Regions from separate parts of the Vibrio sp. 970 genome, predicted to be linked through region 2. Evidence: predicted binding sites of a transcription regulator. Region 2 holds the regulator's gene; each other region holds the start of a gene.
What was found. The regulator MetJ, encoded in region 2, represses methionine synthesis genes. The targets are predictions, from matches to a motif close to TTAGACNTNTANANGTCTAA.
Positions count from the first base shown of each region.

Region 1 (2,276 bases), on a different contig from region 2:
CGTACAGAACATTAAAGACATCAGCCGTCGTATGTCTATCGGTGAAGCAAAAGCTCGCCGTGCGAAGAAAGAGATGGTTGAAGCGAACTTGCGTCTTGTAATTTCTATCGCGAAGAAATACACCAACCGTGGCCTACAGTTCTTGGATCTGATCCAAGAAGGTAACATCGGTCTGATGAAAGCGGTAGATAAGTTCGAATATCGTCGTGGTTACAAGTTCTCGACTTACGCAACGTGGTGGATCCGTCAGGCAATCACTCGTTCAATCGCGGACCAAGCACGTACGATTCGTATCCCGGTACACATGATCGAAACGATCAACAAGCTAAACCGTATTTCTCGTCAAATGTTGCAAGAGATGGGTCGCGAGCCACTACCGGAAGAACTGGCAGAGCGCATGCAAATGCCAGAAGACAAGATTCGTAAAGTTCTAAAAATCGCTAAAGAGCCTATCTCAATGGAGACACCAATCGGTGACGACGAAGATTCGCATCTAGGTGATTTTATCGAAGATACAACGCTAGAACTTCCGCTAGATTCTGCAACTGCAACTAGCCTTAAGGTGGCAACAAAAGACGTGCTTGCAGGTCTAACGCCACGTGAAGCGAAAGTACTTCGTATGCGTTTTGGTATTGACATGAACACTGACCATACTCTAGAAGAAGTTGGTAAGCAGTTCGACGTTACTCGTGAGCGTATCCGTCAGATCGAAGCAAAAGCACTACGTAAACTTCGCCACCCAAGCCGCTCAGAGACTCTGCGCAGCTTCCTAGACGAATAATCGCAGCGCATACAAGCTTTTAGAAATCAAAAAAGGTGACTTTAGGTCACCTTTTTTATTATCTACTGTTCTAAGTGGATAAAAACTAAGCGCAATTGCCCTAGTTGGTATCTAGACACCTTGCAACGCTTCCCCTATAATCGTTGTCCTATTAAGGCCCCTTAGCTCAGTGGTTAGAGCAGTCGACTCATAATCGATTGGTCCGCAGTTCAAGTCTGCGAGGGGCCACCATATTCCGAAAGGCGTAGCAGGTTAATACCTACTACGCTTTTTTTGTATCTTATATCTTTGGGTACAGTTTCGGTTGCGGTAACTCGTCATTAACCTCGTAATAGCTTTTCCTCTTCCCCTTTTCTTTAACTATTATCTGGCTTTCTATATGTAGCAATGAAACAAAATGTCCGCTCGTGATTTAAACCATTGACCCTCAGACAACTTCTGATAGGATGGACATACAAACGTATAGACGTCTAAAACAAAAAAATGGAGCTACAATGAAAAGTATTGGTCACTTAAAGAAACTAGCTTTGATTCTCACGGCAGTAGTCGGCTTAAGCGCTTGTGGAGAAAAAGATGACTCTGTCATTAAAGTGGGCGCGACAGTTGGACCACATGCACAAGTAGTCGAGGCGGTAGCGAAGGAGGCAGCGAAGCAAGGTTTGAATGTCGAAGTCATTGAGTTTTCTGACTACGTGACACCTAATGCCGCTCTTAGCGATGGTAGCATCGATATTAATAGCTATCAGCACCAGCCATTTTTAGACAACTTCAACAGTAGCCATAACGCCCAATTAGTATCAATTGGTCAGTCCATTCTTATGCGTATGGGGCTTTATTCCAATAAGTATCGCTCACTGCAAGAGCTTCCAAACAATGCACGTATAGCGCTTCCAAATGACCCTACCAACGGTGGTCGTGGTCTGTTGCTACTCGCCGATGCAGGTTTAATTGAGCTGAAACAGGGTGTTGGCCATAAAGCCGCCCTAACTGATATCACAAAAAACGCAAAATCATTTGAATTTGTCGAGGTAGATGCCGCTCAGCTACCAAGAACATTAGATGATGTGGACGCGGCTGCGATTACAATGAACTACGTAATGTCTTCTGGTTTAGATCCGAAGAAACAAAGTATCTATCTTGAAGCAAAAGACGCCCCATTAGCAGTCATGGTCATCGCCACTCGTGACGCAGACAAAAATAATGAAGCGTATAAAAAGTTCGTTTCTATTTATCAATCTCAAGCGATTCGTGATTATCTCGATCGCACTTTCAAAGGCACAATCGAAGCAGCTTTTTAATCAATAAAGCAGCGAATACTTTGCCCCACGAATCAGATAGAAAAGAGGCTAATGTTTTCTCATAGCCTCTTCTTTTCATTACTCACTAAATCGACTCATTGTCGACTTTCAGCCTCTAACTTCATTGCCAAATAAGCTTGGTCAGCAGAAACCAATTCAGGACGGTTAATCAACTTCCAGAGGAAGTATGGTGGGAT
Region 1 covers NZ_JAWOTW010000005.1:43,493-45,768, forward strand. Annotated here, with positions in the region: gene rpoD (RNA polymerase sigma factor RpoD) at 1-781, shown strand, start outside; tRNA gene R7Q11_RS09000 (tRNA-Ile) at 937-1,012, shown strand; gene R7Q11_RS09005 (MetQ/NlpA family ABC transporter substrate-binding protein) at 1,276-2,079, shown strand; gene R7Q11_RS09010 (hypothetical protein) at 2,175-2,276, opposite strand, start outside.
Region 1: a site for MetJ is predicted at 1,236-1,255, ahead of R7Q11_RS09005 (MetQ/NlpA family ABC transporter substrate-binding protein). Genes of this name have one in related genera too.

Region 2 (2,276 bases):
TCTCTTCATGTACTCTCATACGAGCAGCAAGCGTACGAATACCTCGCAGTGTCATGTAACTATCGAAAGGTGTGCCCGTTGCACCAATACAATTACCCCACCATGCAAGCTCTTCTGCATGCGCTTCTGTGTTGGTGATGATTACCCCACCAATTACGTCCGAATGACCGTTGATGTACTTTGTTGTGGAGTGGATAACAAAATCCGCACCTAGCTCTAAAGGTTTTTGGTACACGGGTGTCAAAAAGGTATTGTCCACCGCAACTAACGCGCCGATTTGTTTCGCTTTTTCACAAGTAGCTGCAATATCCACTACGCGAACCAGAGGGTTTGACGGAGTTTCTAGCAAAATGAGTTTTGGTTTTTGTGCCAATGCAGCATCTAAAGCCTGTTCGTCTGATTGATCGACAAACTGAACCTTAAAATCGCCTTTGTTAGCTCGGGTATTAAAAAGACGATAGGTACCACCATAACAATCGTGAGGAGCAATAATGAGATCATCTGGGCCGAGAAAAGCGGAAACCCATAAATTTAATGCCGACGTACCGCAGTTAGTAACAACCGCTCCTTTTCCAGACTCAAGTTCAGATAGCGCACTTTCCAACAGTCCGCGGTTTGGATTACCAGATCGTGTGTAATCATACTTGGGCACTTCACCAAAAGCAGGAAAACCATAGTTAGTGGAAAGATAAATAGGTGGAACGACAGCATGATATTGGCTGTCTGATTCAATACCAGTGCGTACTGCAATGGTCGCAGGTTTGCGAGTGCTCATGGGTGTATCCTTTCACGGGTAATGACTTCTAAATAGGAATGCGCTATATCTAATGAGTAACATAAAGTGATCAACACGCTTCCTTTGCTGTTATGTTCACTTTACTCGTCAAAAAATGAGACGTCAACACTTCTAGACGTCTATATGTCTTTGCTTATGGCGGTAAATGCAGCTAAAATCAGCACCTAAATTATTTTTAACCGATTACATAAATGAAGGTGTGCAATGGCTGACTGGAATGGCGAATACATTAGCCCATATGCAGAGCACGGCAAAAAAAGCGAACAAGTAAAAAAAATTACCGTCTCTATCCCGCTAAAAGTTTTAAAGGTGCTAACTGATGAGCGTACTCGCCGTCAGATCAATAACTTACGCCATGCAACCAATAGTGAATTGCTATGCGAGGCATTTTTGCACGCGTACACAGGTCAGCCACTTCCGACAGATGAAGACCTTCGTAAAGACCGTCCTGATGATATTCCAACAGAAGTAAAAGCGCTGATGACGGAAATGGGCATCGAATTTGAGTCATTCGACGAAGAATAAAAAAGCCTGATAAGAGGTTTCAGGTAATAACTCTTGCCTCGAGCCAAATGAATGACATAAAAAATGGGACGCAATAGCGTCCCATTTTTGTGTATCACATCTGAAAGATATATTACTCTGCCATGTAGTTTTCAGGCATCTCGATACGAGCTACACCTGAATTAACCGCCGCCTGAGCAACCGCTTTTGCAACACGTGGTAGCAAACGTGAATCCATTGGTTTTGGAATAATATAGTCCGCACCAAACTCTAGCTTATCAACACCTGCAGCCTTCAATACGGCTTCAGGTACAGGCTCTTTTGCTAGCTCACGAATCGCCTCAACGGCTGCAAGTTTCATTTCATCATTGATTTCACTTGCACGCACATCAAGAGCACCGCGGAAAATGAATGGGAAACACAATACGTTGTTAACTTGGTTAGGATAATCACTACGGCCAGTACCCATGATCAAGTCATCACGAACTGCGTGAGCAAGTTCCGGCTTGATTTCAGGATCCGGGTTAGAACATGCGAATACGATTGGCTTATCTGCCATCAACTTCAACGCTTCCGCTGGCAATAGGTTTGGACCAGATACACCTAGGAACAGATCTGCACCTTCAATTACGTCTTCTAGTGTGCGCTTATCTGTATTGTTCGCAAATAACTGCTTATATTCATTAAGGTCATCACGACGAGTGTGAATCACACCTTTGCGATCTAGCATGTAGATTTTTTCGCGCATTGCACCGCATTTGATCAGAAGCTCCATACACGCTACAGCGGCAGCGCCAGCGCCAAGACAAACAATTGTTGAATCTTCAAGTTTCTTACCTTGAAGTTCGATTGCATTCAGCATACCCGCTGCCGTTACAATAGCAGTACCATGTTGATCATCGTGGAATACTGGTACATCACAACGCTCAATCAAACGTTTTTCAATCTCAAAACAGTCTGGTGCTTTAATATCTTC
Region 2 covers NZ_JAWOTW010000024.1:1,803-4,078, reverse strand. Annotated here, with positions in the region: gene R7Q11_RS22750 (O-succinylhomoserine (thiol)-lyase) at 1-775, opposite strand, end outside; gene metJ (met regulon transcriptional regulator MetJ) at 1,001-1,321, shown strand; gene R7Q11_RS22740 (malic enzyme-like NAD(P)-binding protein) at 1,434-2,276, opposite strand, start outside.

Region 3 (2,276 bases), on a different contig from region 2:
GACCTAACGTCCCAGCAAGAGAGCATGCTTCATGCGAGATGCCTTCCATTAGACAGCCGTCACCCATGAACACATACGTAAAGTGGTCAACGATATCGTGACCTTCTTTGTTGAACTGTGCCGCTAGTGCTTTCTCTGCGATCGCCATACCAACAGCGTTAGTGATGCCTTGACCTAGAGGACCCGTTGTTGTCTCGATACCAGGCGCGTAGCCGTACTCTGGGTGACCTGGGGTTTTTGAGTGCAATTGACGGAAGTTTTTCAGATCGTCAATAGATAGCTCGTAACCGCTTAAGTGCAGTAGAGAGTAAATAAGCATTGACCCATGACCGTTTGACAGCACAAAGCGATCGCGGTCGGCCCACTCTGGGTTTGAAGGGTTATGGTTTAGGTGAGAGCGCCAAAGAACTTCAGCGATATCAGCCATACCCATTGGTGCGCCTGGGTGGCCTGAGTTAGCTTGTTGAACACCATCCATGCTTAGAGCACGAATTGCATTGGCAAGATGTTTACGAGACGACATGTCTGCTCCTGAGTACATTAAGCGAAACGAAAAGTAGGTCATAATTCTCTCAAAGCCCTGTTGGGTGTGCAAACGTTTTCCAGTCCAAAACCTCACAAATATTGCACCTTTCGCGCCAAATCGTTCGAAGTTCTTAAAATTATCAATAAATCAGGCAAACGTTTGGTTATAACAAAAACCAAAAAAGAGCTTGTAATTCGAGCAATCAAATTTAGAATAGACGTCTAGATGTAGATACACCTACAAAAATTAGTATTAATTTGCGCTGGAGAGTTTATCATTCCCCAGTTTTAAACCAGATATAGTGGAGCTAACATGGCTAAGCACCTGTTTACTTCTGAGTCAGTATCAGAAGGTCATCCAGATAAAATTGCAGACCAGATTTCTGATGCGGTTCTTGACGCGATTCTAGAGCAAGATCCAAAGGCTCGTGTTGCATGTGAGACTTACGTTAAAACCGGTATGGTAATGGTGGGTGGTGAAATCACGACTTCAGCATGGGTAGACATCGAAGAGTTAACTCGTGAAACCGTTCGTGAAATCGGCTACGTACATTCAGATATGGGCTTTGACGCAGATTCTTGTGCGGTACTAAACACAATCGGTAAACAGTCGCCAGATATCAACCAAGGTGTTGATAAAGCTGACCCTAAAGAACAAGGTGCAGGCGACCAAGGCATCATGTTTGGTTACGCTTGTAACGAAACTGAAGTACTAATGCCAGCGCCAATTACTTACTCTCACCGTCTTGTTCAAAAGCAAGCAGAAGTTCGTAAAAACGGCACACTACCTTGGTTGCGTCCTGATGCAAAATCTCAGGTAACATTCCAATACGATCAAGGTAACATCGTTGGTATCGACGCGGTTGTTCTTTCAACTCAACACTGTGATTCAATCTCAACTTCAGACCTGCGTGAAGCGGTAATGGAAGAGATCATTAAGCCAGTGCTACCTTCTGAGTGGATCAACAAAGAAACAAACTTCTTCATTAACCCAACCGGTCGCTTCGTAATCGGTGGTCCTATGGGTGACTGTGGTCTAACTGGTCGTAAGATCATCGTAGATACCTACGGCGGCGCAGCTCGTCACGGTGGCGGTGCGTTTTCTGGTAAAGATCCATCAAAAGTTGACCGTAGTGCAGCATACGCAGCACGCTACGTAGCGAAAAACATCGTAGCGGCAGGCATGGCTGACCGTTGTGAGATCCAACTTTCTTACGCAATCGGTGTTGCTGATCCAACGTCTATCATGGTGGAAACGTTCGGTACTGAGAAAGTACCTCACGACATCATCATTGAAGCGGTTCGTCAATTCTTCGACCTACGTCCATACGGTCTACAAGAAATGCTTAACCTTCTTCAACCTATCTACAAGAAGACAGCGGCATACGGTCACTTCGGTCGTGAAGAATTCCCGTGGGAAGCGACAGACAAAGCTGCACTTCTACGCGATTTCGCTGGCATCAAATAATCAAGCCAAGCAAGAATCAATCAAGCCCTCGCCTATGGCGGGGGCTTTTTATTTTCAGCAACTTTTATCCAGCCATTTCGGCTCATACCGCCCTGCCCCACAAAGCAGTCCTGTTTCTCCCTCATTTTTATACCGAATAAATTTTAAGCAATTATTTGTAAATTATCCCATCTCCGCCAATAGTTAAAATATTGTTAACTCCAATTTAAATAGAGACGTCGGATGCTGGCGACTGTGGAAGCAACACTTAAGTAAAGACATGAGTCAGGCATCTTTATGGCCG
Region 3 covers NZ_JAWOTW010000009.1:18,599-20,874, reverse strand. Annotated here, with positions in the region: gene tkt (transketolase) at 1-523, opposite strand, end outside; gene metK (methionine adenosyltransferase) at 839-1,993, shown strand.
Region 3: a site for MetJ is predicted at 740-759, ahead of metK (methionine adenosyltransferase). Genes of this name have one in related genera too.